Regions from separate parts of the Streptomyces sp. NBC_01264 genome, predicted to be linked through region 2. Evidence: riboswitches for the same ligand, from Rfam matches in the RefSeq annotation. Region 2 holds a riboswitch; each other region holds the start of a gene.
The links. Region 2 has a riboswitch for cyclic di-AMP ahead of OG435_RS43645 (M23 family metallopeptidase). Riboswitches for the same ligand answer to the same signal wherever they lie in the genome.
Positions count from the first base shown of each region.

Region 1: it holds a riboswitch for cyclic di-AMP, as region 2 does, so the genes downstream of both, OG435_RS18935 (transglycosylase family protein) here and OG435_RS43645 (M23 family metallopeptidase) in region 2, are expected to answer to the same signal.
Region 3: it holds a riboswitch for cyclic di-AMP, as region 2 does, so the genes downstream of both, OG435_RS39475 (M23 family metallopeptidase) here and OG435_RS43645 (M23 family metallopeptidase) in region 2, are expected to answer to the same signal.

Region 1 is NZ_JAPEOX010000001.1:4,112,770-4,118,629, forward strand. Features, by position in the region: gene OG435_RS18925 (FtsB family cell division protein) at 1-100, opposite strand, end outside; gene eno (phosphopyruvate hydratase) at 220-1,506, opposite strand; gene OG435_RS18935 (transglycosylase family protein) at 1,826-2,539, opposite strand; cyclic di-AMP (ydaO/yuaA leader) riboswitch at 2,542-2,713, opposite strand; gene OG435_RS18940 (transglycosylase family protein) at 2,993-4,117, opposite strand; gene OG435_RS18945 (cytochrome P450 family protein) at 4,261-5,541, opposite strand; gene OG435_RS18950 (globin domain-containing protein) at 5,741-5,860, shown strand, end outside.
Region 2 is NZ_JAPEOX010000002.1:2,370,569-2,376,428, forward strand. Features, by position in the region: gene OG435_RS43635 (HPr family phosphocarrier protein) at 1-252, shown strand, start outside; gene OG435_RS43640 (GntR family transcriptional regulator) at 608-1,273, opposite strand; gene OG435_RS43645 (M23 family metallopeptidase) at 1,455-2,249, opposite strand; cyclic di-AMP (ydaO/yuaA leader) riboswitch at 2,262-2,421, opposite strand; gene OG435_RS43650 (M16 family metallopeptidase) at 2,669-4,036, opposite strand; gene OG435_RS43655 (M16 family metallopeptidase) at 4,069-5,421, opposite strand; gene OG435_RS43660 (DNA gyrase/topoisomerase IV subunit A) at 5,670-5,860, shown strand, end outside.
Region 3 is NZ_JAPEOX010000002.1:1,423,873-1,429,732, forward strand. Features, by position in the region: gene OG435_RS39470 (winged helix DNA-binding domain-containing protein) at 1-828, opposite strand, end outside; gene OG435_RS39475 (M23 family metallopeptidase) at 907-1,896, opposite strand; cyclic di-AMP (ydaO/yuaA leader) riboswitch at 1,899-2,096, opposite strand; gene OG435_RS39480 (tyrosine-protein phosphatase) at 2,421-3,227, shown strand; gene OG435_RS39485 (aspartate aminotransferase family protein) at 3,267-4,649, opposite strand; gene hpnH (adenosyl-hopene transferase HpnH) at 4,646-5,680, opposite strand; gene OG435_RS39495 (1-hydroxy-2-methyl-2-butenyl 4-diphosphate reductase) at 5,686-5,860, opposite strand, start outside.

The DNA.
Region 1 (5,860 bases), on a different contig from region 2:
GGGACTGCGAGCGGTACACGTGTGCCGCGGTCCGCTCACCGAGCTGCTTGAGCCTGGTCGCGGTCGAGAACGTGGCGAACCGGTCCCGGTTCCCGGCCATTGATCCGCCTCCCCTATATGCGCCCTATATGCGCACGACGCACTACGTCCCCGCACACGGTACGGGACCGAGTGCGGGGACGTAGGGAGGCTTGCGCCCCTAAGGACCGATCAGGGTGTTCAGCCCTTGAAGCGCGGGAACGCGCTGCGGCCCGCGTACACCGCGGCGTCGTCGAGGATCTCCTCGATGCGCAGCAGCTGGTTGTACTTGGCGACGCGGTCCGAGCGGGCCGGGGCGCCGGTCTTGATCTGGCCGCAGTTCACGGCGACCGCGAGGTCGGCGATGGTGACGTCCTCGGTCTCACCGGAGCGGTGCGACATCATGCACTTGAAACCGTTGCGCTGGGCCATCTCGACGGCGTCCAGGGTCTCGGTCAGCGAACCGATCTGGTTCACCTTGACGAGCAGGGCGTTCGCGGAGCCCTCTTCGATGCCGCGGGCGAGACGCTCGGGGTTGGTGACGAAGAGGTCGTCGCCGACGATCTGGACCTTGGAGCCCAGCTTGTCGGTGAGGACCTTCCAGCCCGCCCAGTCGTCTTCGTACAGCGGGTCCTCGATGGACACGAGCGGGAACGCGGAGACGAGCTCCTCGTAGTACTCGGTCATCTCGGCGGCCGAGCGGGACTGGCCCTCGAACTCGTACTTGCCGTCCTTGTAGAACTCGGACGCGGCGACGTCGAGCGCGAGCGCGATGTCCTTGCCCGGGACGTAGCCGGCCTGCTTGATGGCCTCGACGATGAGGTCGAGCGCGGCGCGGTTCGACTCCAGGTTCGGCGCGAAGCCGCCCTCGTCGCCCAGACCGGTGGAGAGGCCCTTGGTGTGCAGGACCTTCTTGAGGGTGTGGTAGACCTCGGCACCCCAGCGAAGGGCCTCGGAGAAGGACTCCGCACCGATCGGGGCGATCATGAATTCCTGGATGTCGACGTTGGAGTCGGCGTGCGACCCACCGTTCAGGATGTTCATCATCGGAACGGGCAGCAGGTGCGCGTTCGGGCCGCCGAGGTAGCGGAAGAGCGGGAGGTCCGAGGCCTCGGACGCGGCGTGCGCGACGGCGAGGGAGACGCCGAGGATGGCGTTGGCGCCGAGGGAGCCCTTGTTCTCGGTGGCGTCCAGGTCGATCATCGCCTGGTCGATCAGGCGCTGCTCGGTGGCGTCGTAGCCGACGAGCTCCGGGCCGAGCTGCTCGATGACGGCCAGGACGGCCTTCTCGACGCCCTTGCCCATGTAGCGGTTGGGGTCACCGTCGCGGAGCTCTACGGCTTCGAACGCTCCGGTGGAGGCGCCGGACGGAACTGCAGCACGGCCGGTGCTGCCATCGTCGAGGCCAACCTCGACCTCGACCGTGGGGTTGCCTCGGGAGTCCAGGATTTCCCGGGCTACGACGACGTCGATGGACGGCACGAGCATCTCCTTCTGGGATGTGACGCTGGGTGTGCGGTGGCGTGTCAGGCCGTGGGATGGCCTTGCCGCTTAGAGCCTAACCGCCTCCGGGGCCTCGGCCACCCGACCGCCCGGGTCCTGGGACGAAAAAGGGCCTGAATGCCCCTCTTACAGGACATAGGGCCCTTGATCACCGACGTTCCGGAGACCCCGTCAGGCCGGAGGCCCGCACACAGCACCGCCCGGCGCGAAGGGGGTTACGCGCCGGGCGGTGGAATCGCGTGGTGGAGCTACGCGACGGAACTACTGCGTGTCGCCGAAGCGGACGCCATCGTTCTCACAGGTTTCAGCTGAGGTTCAGCTTCTGACCCGGGTAGATCAGGTCGGCGTCCGACACGATCTCCTTGTTGAGCTCGAAGAGCTTCTCCCAGCCACCGGACACGTTGTTCGCGTCGGCGATCGCACCCAGCGTGTCGCCGGACTTGACCTCGTAGGAGCCGTTGCCCGTCTTGGGGGTCTCGGTCTTCGGCGCGGCGGCCGGGCGCTCGGAGCGGGTCGTCGGAGCCTCGACGCGCTTGGTCTCCTTCTTCGGAGCCTCGGTCTTCGGCTTCGGCGCGGCCGGCTTCGGCTGCGTCTTCGGCTTGGAGGGGGTGGTCTGCCCCGACCCGCCGGTGTAGGAGGAGTTCGACAGGCCGACGCCGCAGGACGGCCAGGCGCCCTTGCCCTGGCCCTTGAGGACCTTCTCGGCGATGGCTATCTGCTGCGACTTGGAGGCCTGGTTGGCCTGCGCGGCGTACGCCTTGCCGCCGTACGCGGCCCAGGTGGAGGACGAGAACTGCAGGCCGCCGTAGTAGCCGTTGCCCGTGTTGATGGACCAGTTGCCGCCCGACTCGCACGAGGCGACGCGGTCCCACTCGGCGCCGGTCGCGGCGGAAGCGGTGCCCGCGGCCATCAGCGGCGCGGCCACGGCCACACCGGCGACACCGGCGAGCGTGACGAGACGGACAGACCGCTGAATGGCAGCGCCGCGACGGTGCTTGCCCTTGCCCGAAAGCAGCATGGAGTTCTCCTCACCGACGCCTACGAGGTGAGCTGTCGGGTTCGGGCGAGTGAGTGCCCGGCCGAGCGACCTAGCGCTTGGCTTAACCCCTAGCCGGCGATGTGACCGTCTCTCAACGGCCGCTGCCGGCGCCTACCTTGGTTCCCCCGCTCCTGCCTTCGGCGCTTTACGCGACGAGTGTTCCCTCCGTCCGCCGGCAGGATTCGGCGATGCGGTCGAAGGAGCCCGCGGTGGCGAGCGATTCAGAAGGTAGACAGGTCTCCCCCCGATGTTCAACGAGGAACATCGGGGGGAAACGGTGCCTACTTGCGCTCCCCGGAAGGACGTTTGCGCAGGTGAGGGCGGGGTTTGCGGAACGCTCCGGGCCTGACACGCCAGTTGACCTGAAGAGACACATGTCTCACTTACAGAAAACGGACAATCAGCTGGTTCCGGGCGCCTCAAGTGTCCCTATTAGTGCGTTAGATCCAGGTTCTGGCCGGGCTTGATGAGGTCCGCATCTCCGCCGATGACCTGCTCGTTGGCCTCATAGAGACCCTTCCAGCCGCCCTTCACTCCGTTGGCGTCCGCGATCTCGATCAGGCTGTCGCCCGCCTTCACGGTGTACGTCGCCTCCGACGCGGCATCAGACGCGGCGGGCGCCTCGACCGCGGCCGGGCCGCGGTGCTTGCCGCCGCCGCCGGTCGCGCCGGGGGTCGCCGTCCCATCCGGAGCGGTGGAGGCGCCGGGTGCGCCCGGGGTCGTCGGGGCCGTGGGATCAACCGGGTTGACCGGATTTGCCGGGTTCGCGGAGTTCCCGGGATCGGTCGGGTCGATCGGGTTGGCCGGGTCGAGCGGGGACACGGGGGTCGTCGGGCCCACCGGCGCGGTCGGGTCCGTGGACGGCGGAGCCACCGGCGTGGTGGGGCCGACCGGAGCGGTCGGGTCCGTGGACGGCGGCGTCACCGGGGCCGTGGGGTCCACCGGGCTCGTGGGAGCCGTCGGGTCGCCCGGGAGTCCCGGGGGCGTCTCCAGGTCCGGCGCGGGCATGACGGGCAGTTCGCCGGGCACGCCGATCGGATAGTCGGGCTGCGTCGAGGCCGACGGGGCCTCGGGAGCCGGGCTCTTCGGCGTAGGGGCCCCGAAGTCCGTGGAGGGCTTGCCCGAGCCGGTGTGGGGCACGGAGTCGTCCGGGCGGGACGGGGTCGGGGCGAGGGATCCGGAACCGCCGGGCAGGCCCGGGTCCACCTCGGCCGCGGGCGCGTCCTGCGTCAGACCGGCCCGCACTCCGCACAGCGGCCACGCCTGGGGCCCCTGGGAAGCCAGCACCCGCTCCGCCACGGCGATCTGCTGGGAGCGGCTGGCGAGGTCGGCGCGCTGCGCGAAGTCGAGTCCACCGGCGTTCTTCCACTGCTCCTGGCTGAACTGCAGCCCGCCGTAGGCGCCACCGCCGAAGTTGGCGCTCCAGGTTCCGCCGCTCTCGCACTCGGCGACCTGGTCCCATGTGGAGGTCTCCGCGGCGCTCGCGCCCGTGGCGGCGAGCAGCGGCAGGGCGAGGGCGGTGCCGGTGACTCCGGCGGTGACGACAAGTGCGGGCACTTGTCGGGGGCGTCTGTGGCGGCCGTTCCCGGAACGCATGAGGCTGCACCTTTCGCATAACGGCGGGGTAACGGCAGAACCTAGCGGCCTTCGAACGCCTGTCACAAGTTTGGGCAGCCAACTGACTTCAGGTCAGGCCGGTTTCAGGTGTTTTGGGCGGTGGATTCGGCCGAGAAGCGGACCGGGAGCGTCCGCAGCCCCCGCATGATGAGCCCACCGCGCCAGCGCAGCTCCTCGGGCCCCACAGCCAGTTCCAGATCGGGCAGCCGGGTCAGCAGGGTCGCGAGCGCCGTCTGCCCTTCGAGCCGGGCGAGCGGAGCGCCCAGGCAGTAGTGGATGCCGTGCCCGTATCCGAGGTGCTGGTTGTCCGTCCGGGAGAGGTCCAGCGCGTCCGGGTCGTCGAACCGCTCGGGGTCCCGGTCGGCGGCCGCCAGGACCACCAGTACCGGATCGCCCGCCGCGATCCGCCGGCCGCCGAGCTCGAAGGCCTCGGTGGCGAACCGCCAGGTGGCCAGCTCCACGGGGCCGTCGTAGCGCAGCAGCTCCTCCACGCCGGTCTCCAGCAGTCCGCTCTCGCCGGCGGCGAGGGAGAGCTGGAGGCGTTCGCGCTGCTCCGGGTTCATGAAGAGGGAGTGGACCCCGTTGCCGATGAGATTGACCGTGGTCTCGAACCCCGCGAACAAGAGGATGAAAGCCATCGCGGTGGCCTCGGCCTCCGTCAGGTGGTCACCGTGGTCGCTGGCCCGGATCAGATCGGAGATCAGGTCGTCGCCGAGGTCGTCGCGCTTGCGGTGGATGAGCTCGCCGAGATAGGTGCGCATCTGCTTCACGGACCGGGCCACCCCGCCGCGCGGCCCGCCGCCGTGCCGGATCATCATGCCCGCCCAGTCGCGGAAGTCGTCCTGGTCCTCTCGCGGTACACCGAGCATCTCGCAGATGGCGTAGATGGGGAGCGGGAAGGCGAACTCGTGGATGAGGTCGGCCTCGCCCTTCTCCGCGAACTGGTCGATGAGGTGGTCGGTCAGCTCCTGCACCCTCGGGGTGAACTCGGCGACCCTGCGCGGGGTGAACGCCTTCGACACCAGACGGCGCAGCCGGGTGTGGTCCGGCGGGTCGATGTTGAGGAGATGGGTCATCAGCTCCGCCTTGCGCTCCCCGGGGATCCCGGTGCGGCCCTTGGCGTGCGCGGAGCCCTCGTGGTGGGCCGGGTTCTTGCTGAGCCGCTGGTCGGCGAGGGCCTGGCGGGCGTCGGCGTACCGGGTGACGAGCCAGGCCTCGACCCCGCTGGGGAGCGTGGTGCGGTGCACGGGGGCGTGCTCGCGCAGCCAGGCGTACGCCGGGTACGGGTCGGTCGCGAACTCCCAGTCGAACAGGGTCGGCGGTGGGGCGGATCCGTCCACCGGTCCGTCCGTGGATCCGTCCACGGACTGCTCGGCGGTGGGCTCTTCTGCGGCTGCGGGGGTCTGCTCGTGCACCCGGAGACCGTATCCCGCCCGCCACCCGACACCCCATATGAGCTATTTATCGCGGCTGTCCGTAGATCGGCCGTGGCTTGACCTCACGTTCTCCGGCGTTCCTACTTTCGGTTTTGTGGATGTGAGGATCTTGAAAAGCAGCTTCGCGGTGGTGGAGAGACGGGCCGAGCACGCGGTCAAGTTCTTCTACTCCCACCTCTTCTGGCACAACCCCGGAGTCCGTGATCTCTTCCCGGCCTCCCTCGAAGACATGGAACGGCAGCGGGAC
Region 2 (5,860 bases):
GCCGAGGGCCTGCACGCTCGTCCCGCCTCGATCTTCGTCCGCGCGACGACCGCTTGCGGCGTCCCGGTGACCATCGCGAAGGCCGGCGGCGACCCCGTCAACGCCGCCTCCATGCTGGCGGTTCTGGGCCTGGGCGCCAAGGGTGGCGAGGAGATCGTCCTCTCGTCCTCCGCCGACGGCGCCGAGGCCGCGCTGGACCGCCTCGCGAAGCTGGTCGCCGCGGGTCTCGAGGAGCTCCCCGAGACCGTCTGACCCTTCAGGTTCGACCCGCAGGACTTGCACGGCGAAGCCGGTGCCCCCGACCGATGAGGTCGAGGGCACCGGCTTCGCCGCTTTTCGTACGGGGATCCGGTCGGCTCGTCGGCTCCGGTCCGCTCTACCGCCGTCGGCTCGTACCGCCCGTCCCGCTCGTCGGCGCCGACAGGCATGCGCGCACCGCCATTGCGCCACATCCCATTCCGGGCGCACCCATTCCGGTGGCCGGAATTCGGCCGACCGAATTCCGGCGGCACAATGGCGCCCGGAACACGGAACACGGGGCATGGAAGAGCGCGGGGCACGGGCGTGAATTACCGACCCGGATATCCCCCTTTGTATACGGCGTTTGTTAATGCGGAACGCTCGCCGTGTTTACGGCAGGTTGCAAAGTCCTCACGCGCATCCGGTGCGCCCCCGCCGCCCGGTCCACGTGGGCCGCCGTCAGCGCCCGGGCCCGCTCGGCGTCGCCCCGGGCCACCGCGTCCACGATCGCGCCGTGCTCCGCCCAGGACTCCACGGGCCGCACCGGGGCCTCCACCACGTACATCCAGGCCACCTTGTGGCGCATCTGGGTGAGCAGGGCGATGAGCCCGGGGCTGCCCGAGGCCTGGGAGAGCGTCTCGTGGAACCAGCCGCCCAGGGAGCGCAGATCCTCCCCCTGGCCCCGCCTGGCCCGCTCCTGGCCCAGCCTGACCAGGCCGCGCAGCACCTTGAGGTGGGCCTCGCTGCGTCTGCGGGCCGCCCTGGCGGCCGCGAGGGGCTCCAGGAGCATCCGCAGCTCCAGGAGGTCGGCCGCCTCCTGCTCGGTCGGCTCGGCCACACAGGCACCGGCGTGCCGGCGGGTGGTCACGAACCCCTCGGACTCCAGCGTGCGCAGCGCCTCGCGCACCGGAACGCGCGAGACTCCGTACCGGCGGGCGAGCACCTCCTCGGTCAGCCGGGCGCCGGGCCCGAACACCCCGGAGACGATGTCGTCGCGGATCGCTGTGCATACCGTGTGCGCGGGAATACGCAAGACCGGACCTCCGCCTTTTTCGTATGGCTGTGCGCGTTGCGACTCTATTGCAACACACGATAATTTCCGAGGACGGCCGGAAATACGAAACATTCACACACCGCGGAGCGCGAAACACGACGAAGGCCCCGGCTCTCAAAGAGCCGGGGCCTTCGCGGAAGACGTGCGGTGGGGCGAACGGTCAGACGTTGACGCCGTGCGAGCGCAGGTACGTGACCGGGTTGATGTCCGAACCGTAGTCGGCGCCGGTACGGGCCTCGAAGTGCAGGTGGGCACCGCTGGAGTTGCCGGTGTTGCCCGACAGGCCGATCTGCTGGCCCGGGGTGACCTGCTGGCCGACCCGGACGCTCAGCGAGGACATGTGCCCGTACTGGGTGTACGTGCCGTCGGCGTGCTTGATGACGACGTTGTTGCCGTACGCGCCGCCCCAGCCCGCCTCGACCACGGTGCCCAGGCCGACCGCGTGCACGGAGGTGCCGGAGGAGGCGTGGAAGTCGATGCCGGTGTGGCTGCCGGAGGCCCACATGCCGCCGCCCGCGTGGTACTGCGTGCTGACGTAGGAGCCGTCGATCGGCGAGACGAAGGTGTTGAGGCGCTTGCGCTCCTCTTCGCGGGCGGCGCGCTCGGCGGCCTCGCGCTCGGCCTTCGCCTGGGCTTCGGCCTTCGCCTTGGCCTCGGCGGCCCGCTGACGGGCGTCGGCCTCGGCCTGCGCCTTGGCGGCGGCGGCCTCGGCGGCCCGCTGCTGGGACTGGGCCTGGGCCTCCACGTCACCGGCGAGCTCGTCGGCCACCACGATGGTGTTCAGGGCGCCGGTGTCCTCAAGGGAGGGGGACTTGTCCGCGGCGAACGCGGGGCCGGCCAGGGAGCCCACGACGCCGGTGGCGGCGAGGGCGGCTATGCCGGCGTAGCCGGCGGTCTTGCGGCTCATACGGCTCGAACCACGGTGCTTGCCGGCGGCACTACTGCCAAACGCCATGAAGGGGCTGATCCTTTCCTTCCCTCTCGCCTACCGGGTTAGCTGACGGGTTCGGAGCAGGAAGGTCTCCTACGGGCCCCCTCTTGCGAGGCGGTCCGATTCACCCCAGGGACACAAGTGGGTCCCCGGCTCCCCAGGCTCGCGCCTGACGGGGACTCGGCGATCGCTGCCCGGTGCCGCGGACGCGGCGGTTACAACTGACGGACAGCACGGCCGACGCTAGGCGGATCATCAGCCAATCGCCAAACAGACACGCTCTTTTGTTGCGTACGCCACACCACAAACAAGCAACCACGCCAGAAAAGGGACAAGAAGCCGAAAAGGGACCTCGACGGACAAGCCGTCGGGGTCCCTTCAGCAGCAGGCCAGTTGACGGCCCGCCGGAAATCCCGCGAATCAACGGAACGGTCAACTGACGATCAGTTGGCGACCACGGTCACTTCACCGATCCCGAGGGCCCGCACCGGCTCCTCGATCAGCGAGGCGTCCCCGACCAGGACCGTGACCAGACGGTCCACCGGGAAGGCGCTGACGACCGCCGAAGTGGCCTCCACCGTCCCGGTCTCGGCCAGCCGCGCGTACAACTGCGCCTGGTAGTCGTCAGGGAGCTCCTGCTCGACCTGGTCCGCGAGCGTGCCCGCGACCGAGGCAGCCGTCTCGAACTTCAGCGGGGCCACCCCCACCAAGTTCTGCACGGCCACGTCCCGTTCGGCGTCGGTCAGGCCGCCCTCCGCGAGGGTGCGCAGCACCGTCCAGAGGTCGTCCAGGGCCGGGCCGGTGTTCGGGGTGTCCACCGAGCCGCTGATGGCGAGCATCGAGGCGCCCTTGCCGTCCGCGGTGGAGCGCAGCACCTGGCCGAAGGCGCGCACGCCGTACGTGTACCCCTTCTCCTCGCGCAGCACCTTGTCCAGCCGGGAGGTGAGCGTGCCGCCCAGGCAGTACGTGCCGAGCACCTGGGGCGCCCAGACCCGGTCGTGCCGGTCCGCCCCGATGCGGCCGATCAGCAGCTGCGTCTGGACCGCGCCGGGCCGGTCCACGATGACCACGCGGCCCGTGTCGTCGGCGGTGATCGGCGGGACCGGGCGCGGGGCGGTGGTGTCACCGGTCCACGCGCCCAGGGTGTCGGCCAGGACGGCGTCCAGGTCGATGCCGGTCAGGTCCCCGACCACCACCGCGGTGGCGGTCGCGGGGCGCACGTGGGCCTCGTAGAAGGCCCGTACGGCCGCGGAGTCGATGCGGGCGACCGTCTCCTCGGTTCCCTGACGGGGGCGGGACATCCGCAGGGAGGCCGGGAAGAGCTCCTTCGAGAGCTGCTTGGCGGCGCGGCGCTGCGGGTTGGCGCTCTCGTGCGGGATCTCGTCGAGCCGGTTGCGCACCAGGCGGTCGACCTCGTCGTCGGTGAAGGCCGGCGCGCGCAGTGCCTCGGCGACCAGCCCCAGCGCCTTGTGCAGGCGGGAGGCCGGGACCTCCAGGGAGACCCGCAGGCCGGGGTGGTCGGCGTGCGCGTCGAGGGTGGCGCCGCAGCGCTCGAGCTCGGCGGCGAACTCCTCGGCGGAGCGCTTGTCGGTGCCCTCGGACAGGGCGCGGACCATGATCGTGGCCACGCCGTCGAGGCCCTCGGGCTCCGCGTCGAGCGGGGCGGCGAGGTTGATCTCGACGGCGACCACCTGCTGGCCCGGCCGGTGGCAGCGCAGCAGGGTCAGGCCGTTGGCCAGGACCCCGCGCTCGGGGGCCGGGAAGGCCCACGGCTGCGGCTCGCCGGCCTCGGGGCGCGGGTGGAAGGTCATCGTGACGGCTGCGGTGTCGGCTGCGGTGTCGCTCACTGCTCCGCCCCCTCGTTCTCGTCGCTCGCGTCGGTCTCTTCGATGTCGTCCGCGGCGATCGGCTCGTAGACGAGCACCGCGCGGTTGTCCGGGCGCAGTCGGGCCGCGGCCACGGCCTGCACCTCCTCGGCAGTGATGTCGAGGACGCGCTGGACGGCGGTCAGCGCCAGCTGCGGGTCGCCGAACAGCACCGCGAAGCGGCACAGTTCGTCGGCGCGGCCGGCCACCGTGCTCAGCCGGTCCAGCCACTCGCGCTCCAGCTGGGCCTGCGCGCGCTCCATCTCCTCGGCCGTCGGGCCCTCGGCGGCGAACCGCGCGAGCTCCTCGTCCACGGCCGCCTCGATGGCGGGCACCTCGACCCCGCTGGAGGTCTTGACGTCCAGCCAGCCCAGCGAGGGCGCGCCGGCGAGGCGCAGCATGCCGAAGCCGGCCGCGACGGCGCTCTGGTCGCGGCGCACCAGCCGGTTGTGCAGCCGGGAGGACTCGCCGCTGCCCAGGACGGTCAGCGCCACGTCGGCGGCGTCGCACTCGCGGGTGCCGTCGTGCGGGAGGCGGTAGGCCGCCATCAGCGCGCGGGCCGGGACCTCCTCGACGATCTCCTCGCGCAGCTGCCCGCCCATGATCTCGGGGAGCGAGCCGTCGCGCGGCGGCTGCTTGCCGTCGTGGCCGGGGATGGTGCCGAAGTACTTCTCGACCCAGGCGAGCGTCTTCTCGGGGTCGATGTCGCCGACGACCGAGAGCACCGCGTTGTTGGGCGCGTAGTACGTACGGAAGAACGCGCGGGCGTCCTCCAGGGACGCGGCGTCCAGATCGGCCATGGAACCGATCGGGGTGTGGTGGTATGGGTGGCCCTCCGGGTACGCCAGGGCCGTCAGCTTCTCGAAGGCCGTGCCGTACGGGACGTTGTCGTAGCGCTGGCGGCGCTCGTTCTTGACGACGTCGCGCTGGTTCTCCATGGACTCGTCGTCCAGGGCGGCCAGCAGCGAGCCCATCCGGTCCGCCTCCAGCCACAGCGCGAGCTCCAGCTGGTGGGTCGGCATCGTCTCGAAGTAGTTGGTCCGCTCGAAGCTGGTGGTCCCGTTGAGGGAGCCGCCGGCTCCCTGGACCAGTTCGAAGTGGCCGTTTCCGGAGACGTTCTTCGATCCCTGGAACATCAGGTGCTCGAAGAGGTGAGCCAGGCCCGTACGTCCCTTGACTTCGTGGCGCGAGCCGACGTCGTACCAGAGGCAGACCGCGGCCACCGGGGTCAGGTGGTCCTCGGACAGCACCACGCGCAGGCCGTTGGCCAGCCGGTGCTCGGTCGCTGTGAGGCCGCCGGAGCCGGCGTGAGCTGTGGCCGTGTGACCCATGGGCATGTGGTCCCTTCGATCGCGATGCAGAGATTCCTGTCAGACCTGCCACTGTATGCAAGCGTGTCGCCAGGCGGAGAAGTTCCCGGCCCAGTCCTGGGTCGGAGTCGGCGTTGTCGGTGCCTCGGGCCACAATGGTCCGCGTCACCCCTGTCCGAAACCGCCCGCCCGACCGTCCCCGTCCCGTACCCGCCCCACCCCGTGAGAGCTCAGCTCATCCCGATTCTTGGTTAAGGAGCCGCGCAGCGATGGCCCGCCGCAGCACGAAGACCCCGCCGCCGGAGGATTTCGAGGAGAAGATCCTCGACATCGACGTCGTCGACGAAATGCAGGGCTCCTTCCTCGAGTACGCGTACTCGGTGATCTACTCCCGCGCCCTGCCCGACGCCCGTGACGGCATGAAGCCGGTGCACCGGCGCATCGTCTACCAGATGAACGA
Region 3 (5,860 bases), 950 kb from region 2:
GGCCATCAGCCGGGGCGGCGCGGGTGTGTCCGCCTGCGGACGCGGTGCGCCCTGGACGTCGAACAGTTCCTCGCCCTCCGGTCCCGTCAGCCGGTCGAGCCTTCCGGAGAGCTCCAGAGCGCGCAGCGCCTGGCGCACCCTGGACCGCTGGACCAGGGAGAACTGCGCCACGTCCGCCGCCGACGCCGGCCCGAACCCCTCCAGGTAGCGCAGGACCAGCGTCCGCAGGGACTCCTCCGACGCCTCCGGGTCCGCCGGTACGGCGCGCGGGCGGCTCGGCGGCGCGACGTACGACGGTCGCTCCCCGAACGACCACGGCGCGGCGGTGGGCGCGTGCAGCAGCGGTGCGTACTGCCGCAGCCCCCACCACGCTCCGGGCTGCGGCGGGGCGCCTAGCCGGTCGCCGAGCCAGGCCTCGCACTCCGCCGTCGTACGGGGCCGGCCGGCGAAGTCCAGCAGCTCCGGCACGAGGACGTCGGCGTCCTCAGCCGTCAGCCCCGAGGCCGTGAAGCGGGTCCCGAGCCGGGCGGCCCGTACGGACGGCTGCACGGCCTCCCGGAAGGGCGGGTAGTCCTCCGCGTGCACGGCGTGCAGGGTCAGTCGCATCAGCGTCGACTTGAGGACCTCGCGCCCCGTGAAGGCGGCGTCGAGGTCCGCCGGGTCGAAACCGGCGAGCCGGTTCCACAGCGCGAGGTAGGGCGAGGCCGCGTGCTGCGCCTGCAGGGCGACCACCCCGCGGACCGCGTCACCGACGCCCATCACCTCGCGCCGCAGCAGCAACTGCCGTGCGAGGGTGGAGCGGTTGAGCTCCCCTGCGCTGATCTTCATGCCGCGCCCGTCCCGTCCCCTGTCGGAACGTGCAGCCTAACCGGCACCTCCGACAGCGCCTCGGATTCAGATTCGGATTCAGATGCTGACGCCCTTCGACCGCAGGTAGGCCAGCGGGTCGATGTCCGAGCCGTACGAGGGCCCGGTGCGGATCTCGAAGTGCAGGTGCGGGCCGGTCGAGTTGCCCGTGGAACCGGAGAGGCCGATGCTCTGGCCGCCGGTGACGCTCTGGCCCGAGGAGACGGACAGCTGGGAGAGGTGTGCGTACTGGCTGTACTTGCCGTCGGCGTGCCGGATGACGACCTCGTTGCCGTAGGACCCGCTCCACCCGGCGGAGACCACGGTGCCGGCGCCGACCGCCTTGACGGTGGTGCCGCTGCTCGCGGCGAAGTCGACCCCGGTGTGGTACCCGCTGGACCACATGGAGCCGGCGGTCTTGTACGCGGTGGAGGTGCCGCCGCCCACCGGGGCGACGAAGCCGGTCGAGGTGGAGCCGCTCTGCTGCTTGGCGGGCGCCTTCGCGACGGGCGCCTTGCGGGCGGGTGCGGCGCCCCCGTCGGAGGAATCCGACGAATCGGCAGAAGTAGAAGAACCGGAGGAAGCGGAGGAAGTAGACTTCTTGGACGGCTTCGGCGTCTCGGCCGGCGCGGACTCGGCGGCCGCGGCCGGAGCCGAGCCCTTCGCGCCGAGCGTGAGCTCCAGGCCCGGGTGGATCAGCGACGGGTCGGTGCCGACGGCCTCGCGGTTGTCCGCGTAGAGCCGCTCCCAGCCACCGGTGAGGTGCTGGCGCTCGGCGATCTTGGACAGGTAGTCACCCGGCACCACGGTGTAGACCGTGGGCGCGCTCTGCGCGGCGGCCGGCGCGGCCTTGAGCGCGGCGGGCGCCTGGGCGGCCACCACCTGGGGGGCCGGGACTGCGGCGGGCGCCGCGGCCGGGGCACCCGCGGCGTGGGCCGCGGTGGCGCCGAGCAGCGGAAGCGCGAGGGCCGCGCCACCGGTGCCCGCGGCGGCGAACCCGCGGGATATCGAGCGGGACTTGGGACGGCGGTGCTTACCCGTTCCGTGCATGGCGAATTCCTCTCCGACGCCTGCGAGGTGAGCTGTCGGGTTCGGACTGGAGATGTCCGGCCGCCCCTGTGCCGGTGAACAGCACATGTACGGCTTCACCCCGAGCTGTCCCGTTGTAAAGATCTCAACCGGAGATCCGGAACAGCGGCCTACCTGGTTCCCCCGCTCCTGCCGCGCGCGTGAATAGTCGGGTGCGGTTTCCGGTCGGCGGCAGGATTAGGCGGTCCGTCCGGATCGATCGCGAACGTAATCGAGTCCGGCCGCACGGAACAAGTCATGAATTCCCCAACAGAATCTTGAAGATGACGGGCCGCCGGAATTCCGGTCACCCTGCGTCCATTCCGCACCTTCAACAACCGCCCCAGCAAGGCAATTCGCCATTCGCGATCAGGCACTCACCGTCACCGTATGATCTGGCTCACGGGGGCATGTCCGATCTCGCCTGTCGCTATGGCAAGTTGCCCATAACTGGCGTAATTCGGACACCACCGACGACGAAGACCACCACCACACGGAGGAGCCCGGTGACCCAGCCGATACCCCAGAGTCCGCACGAGGAGCCGGCGCTGACCGGAGTGCGCAACTTCCGCGACGTGGGCGGGTTGCCGACCACGGACGGCCGGAGGGTCAAGTCGGGACGACTATTCCGAAGTGGACATCTGGCGCATGCCACCGAAAGCGACGCGGAATTCCTCGGGTCGCTCGGACTGCACACCGTCTTCGACTTCCGCAACGGAGCCGATCACGCACTGGAGGGGCAGGACGTGGAGCTGCCCGGCGTGCGCAACGTGAACATTCCGCTGTCGGATCCGGCCGACGGCGGGGAGTTCTGGAAGATGGTCCGCGAGGGAGAGCTGGCGCAGCTCCGCGAGCTGCTGGGCGAGGGCAGGGCCGCCGACCGGATGTCCCGTTCGTACCGGTCGATGATCCGGACCCGTACCGCCGAGCACAGCCGGGTGGTGCACGCGCTCGCCGAGGACAGCGTCCCGGCCCTCATGCACTGCGCGGCCGGGAAGGACCGGGCCGGCCTGTCGATCGCCGTCACCCTGCTCGCGCTGGGCGTGGAGCGGGAGGCCATCGTCGCGGACTACCTGGAGTCGAACCAGCCGCACAACCGCTACCGGGTCCGCCGGGGCAGCGACGCGCCCGAGGCCCGCGCCCCCGAGGTGATGGAACTGCTCGCCCCGCTCTTCGACGCCCGCGCCCCGTATCTGACCACGGCCTTCGACACCATCGACGAAGAGTGGGGCGGAGTGGACCGCTACCTCGCCGAGGGCCTCGGGCTCACGCCCGAGACCCTCGGCAGACTCCGCGACCGGCTGCTGGACTGACGCCCCACGAGGTGGGCCGTCGCCCGCCGAACCGCCGGCTCAGCGGTTGGCGACGGCCTGCTTCACCAGCGTCCGGCCGAAGTCCCACATCAGGCCGCCGCCGCCGTGCGCCTCGTCCATGACCGTGCGGAAGGCGCCGACGAACCGGTCGACGTCCGCCTCGTCCACGATCAGCGGGGGGATCAGCTTGATCACTTCCAGGTGGTCCCCGGAGACCTGCGTGAGGATCCGGTGCTTCTGCAGCAGCGGCACCACGACCATCTGCGCGAACAGCCCCTTGCGGGCCGCCTGCAGCATGGTCCAGCGGCTCCGCAGGCCCAGCGAGGACGGCCGGCCGAACTCGATGCCGATCATCAGCCCGCGTCCCCGTACCTCGTGGAGGAGTTCGTACTCGTCCACGAGCGCGGCGAGCCGCCCGCGCAGCAGGTCTCCCGTCGCGCGGGCACGGGCCACCACCTGCTCGTCCTCCATGACGGACAGGACCGCGAGCCCGGCCGCCATCGCCTGCGCGTTGGAGCCGAAGCTGGCGGAGTGGACGAGCACCCGGTCCATGGAGGAGTAGACCTTCTTGAAGATCCAGTCCTTGCCCAGGGTCGCTCCGACGGGCACGTAGCCGCCGGAGAGGGCCTTGGCCACGCAGACCAGGTCCGGTTCGACTCCGGCCTCGTGCTGGTAGGCGTAGAAGTCGCCGGTCCGTCCGAGGCCGGTCTGCACCTCGTCCGCGATCAGCAGCGCCCCCCGCCGGTGCAGCGCCTCCTGTGCGGCGAGCAGGAAGCCGGGCGGCGCGGCGAGCACCCCCTTGCCCTGGATCGGCTCCACGACGAGGGCCGCCACGTCCCCCTTCTTCAGCTCCCGCTCCAGCGCGGCCAGGTCTCCGAGCACGATCCGGGTGTCCGCCAGCAGCGGCCCGAAGCCCTCGCGGAAGCTGGCCTCGCCGTTGACCGAGAGCGAGCCCGTCGTGAGCCCGTGGAAGGCGTGGTCGCAGTAGAGGACCCTGGGCCGCCCGGTGGCGTACCGGGCGAACTTCAGGGCGGTCTCCACCGCCTCCGTGCCGCTGTTGCCGAAGAAGACCCGGTCCAGGTGCGGACTGTGGGAGAGCAGCTTCTCGGCCAGCAGCCCGGGCAGCGGCTGGCAGTCGAAGCGGGTGAGGTCGGCGAGCTGGGCGTCCAGCACGTCGTGCAGGGCCTGCCGGACCACCGGGTGGTGGCGGCCCAGGCCCATCACCCCGAAGCCCGCCAGCATGTCGAGGTAGTCGTTGCCCTCGGCATCCCAGAAATGGGCTCCCTCGGCCCGCACGTACACCTTGTCGAACCCGATGGTGTGCAGCATCCGGGGCAGCTGGTGGTTGAGGTGGCGGGCGTGCAGTTCGTACCGCTCGCCACCCCGCTCGGCCAGGAGGGCGCCGAGATCGAAGCCGGTCATGCCGACTTGTCCCTGCTCCCGCCCCCCACGGTCTCGCGGACCGCCCGCAGCGACTCCTTGAGCGAACCCATGGTGGCCAGGACGGCCGTGGGCTCGTACCCGCAGTGCGCCATGCAGTTCGCGCAGCGCGGGTCCTTCCCGCGGCCGTACTTGCTCCAGTCGGTGTCCTCGATCAGTTCCCGGTACGAGGGCACGTACCCGTCGCTCATCAGATAGCAGGGGCGCTGCCAGCCGAAGAGCGAGTAATTCGGAATGGCCCAGGCGGTGCAGGGGAAATCGGCTTTGCCTTCCAGGAAGTCCAGGAAGAGCGGGGAGTGGTTGAGCCGCCAGCGCCGCCGGTTGCCCCCGGCGAAAGCCTTCTTGAAGAGTTCGCGGGTCTGTTCGACGCCGAGGAAGTGCTCCTGGTCGGGGGCCTTTTCGTAGGCGTAGGCGGGCGAGATCATCATCTCGTCGACCTGGAGGTCGTCATTCAGGTAGTTGAGGACCTCGATGATGGTCTGCGGGGTGTCGGTGTTGAAGAAGGTGGAGTTGGTCGTGACCCGGAATCCGCGCTTCTTCGCCTCCTTGATGGCCTCGACCGCCTCGTCGAAGACGCCCTCCTTCGCGACCGACTCGTCGTGCCGCTCGCGCAGTCCGTCGATGTGTACGGCGAAGGCGAAGTACGGGGAGGGCGTGAACTTCTCGATCTTCTTGCGGAGCAGCATCGCGTTGGTGCAGAGGAAGACGTACTTCCGCTTGGCCACCAACTGGCGCACGATCTCGTCGATCTGCGGGTGCATCAAGGGCTCTCCGCCCGCGATGGACACCATCGGCGCGCCCGATTCCATCACGGCGCCCACCGCCTGGGCCACGGGCATGCGCTGCTTGAGCACCCCGGCCGGGTGCTGGATCTTCCCGCACCCCTCGCAGGCCAGGTTGCAGGCGTAGAGCGGTTCCAGCTCGACGATCAGCGGGAACTTCTCACGCTTGCGGAGCTTCTGTTCGAGCAGGTACGTCCCGACCCTGATGGTCTGTCGCAGTGGCATGGCCATCTGGCTCACCTCCTGGGGAGCAGCAAAGAACGGTGCCATTCATAAAACGCGGGCAGTACGGCACGCAGTACGCGAAAGGCCGATATTCCCCCGCGGACGGTGCCGATACGGACGAGCTCATGCTCCGGAGCGTCCACGATCACCCGGACGGCCGCAACCGGACGGTCCGGAGCGCCGGGG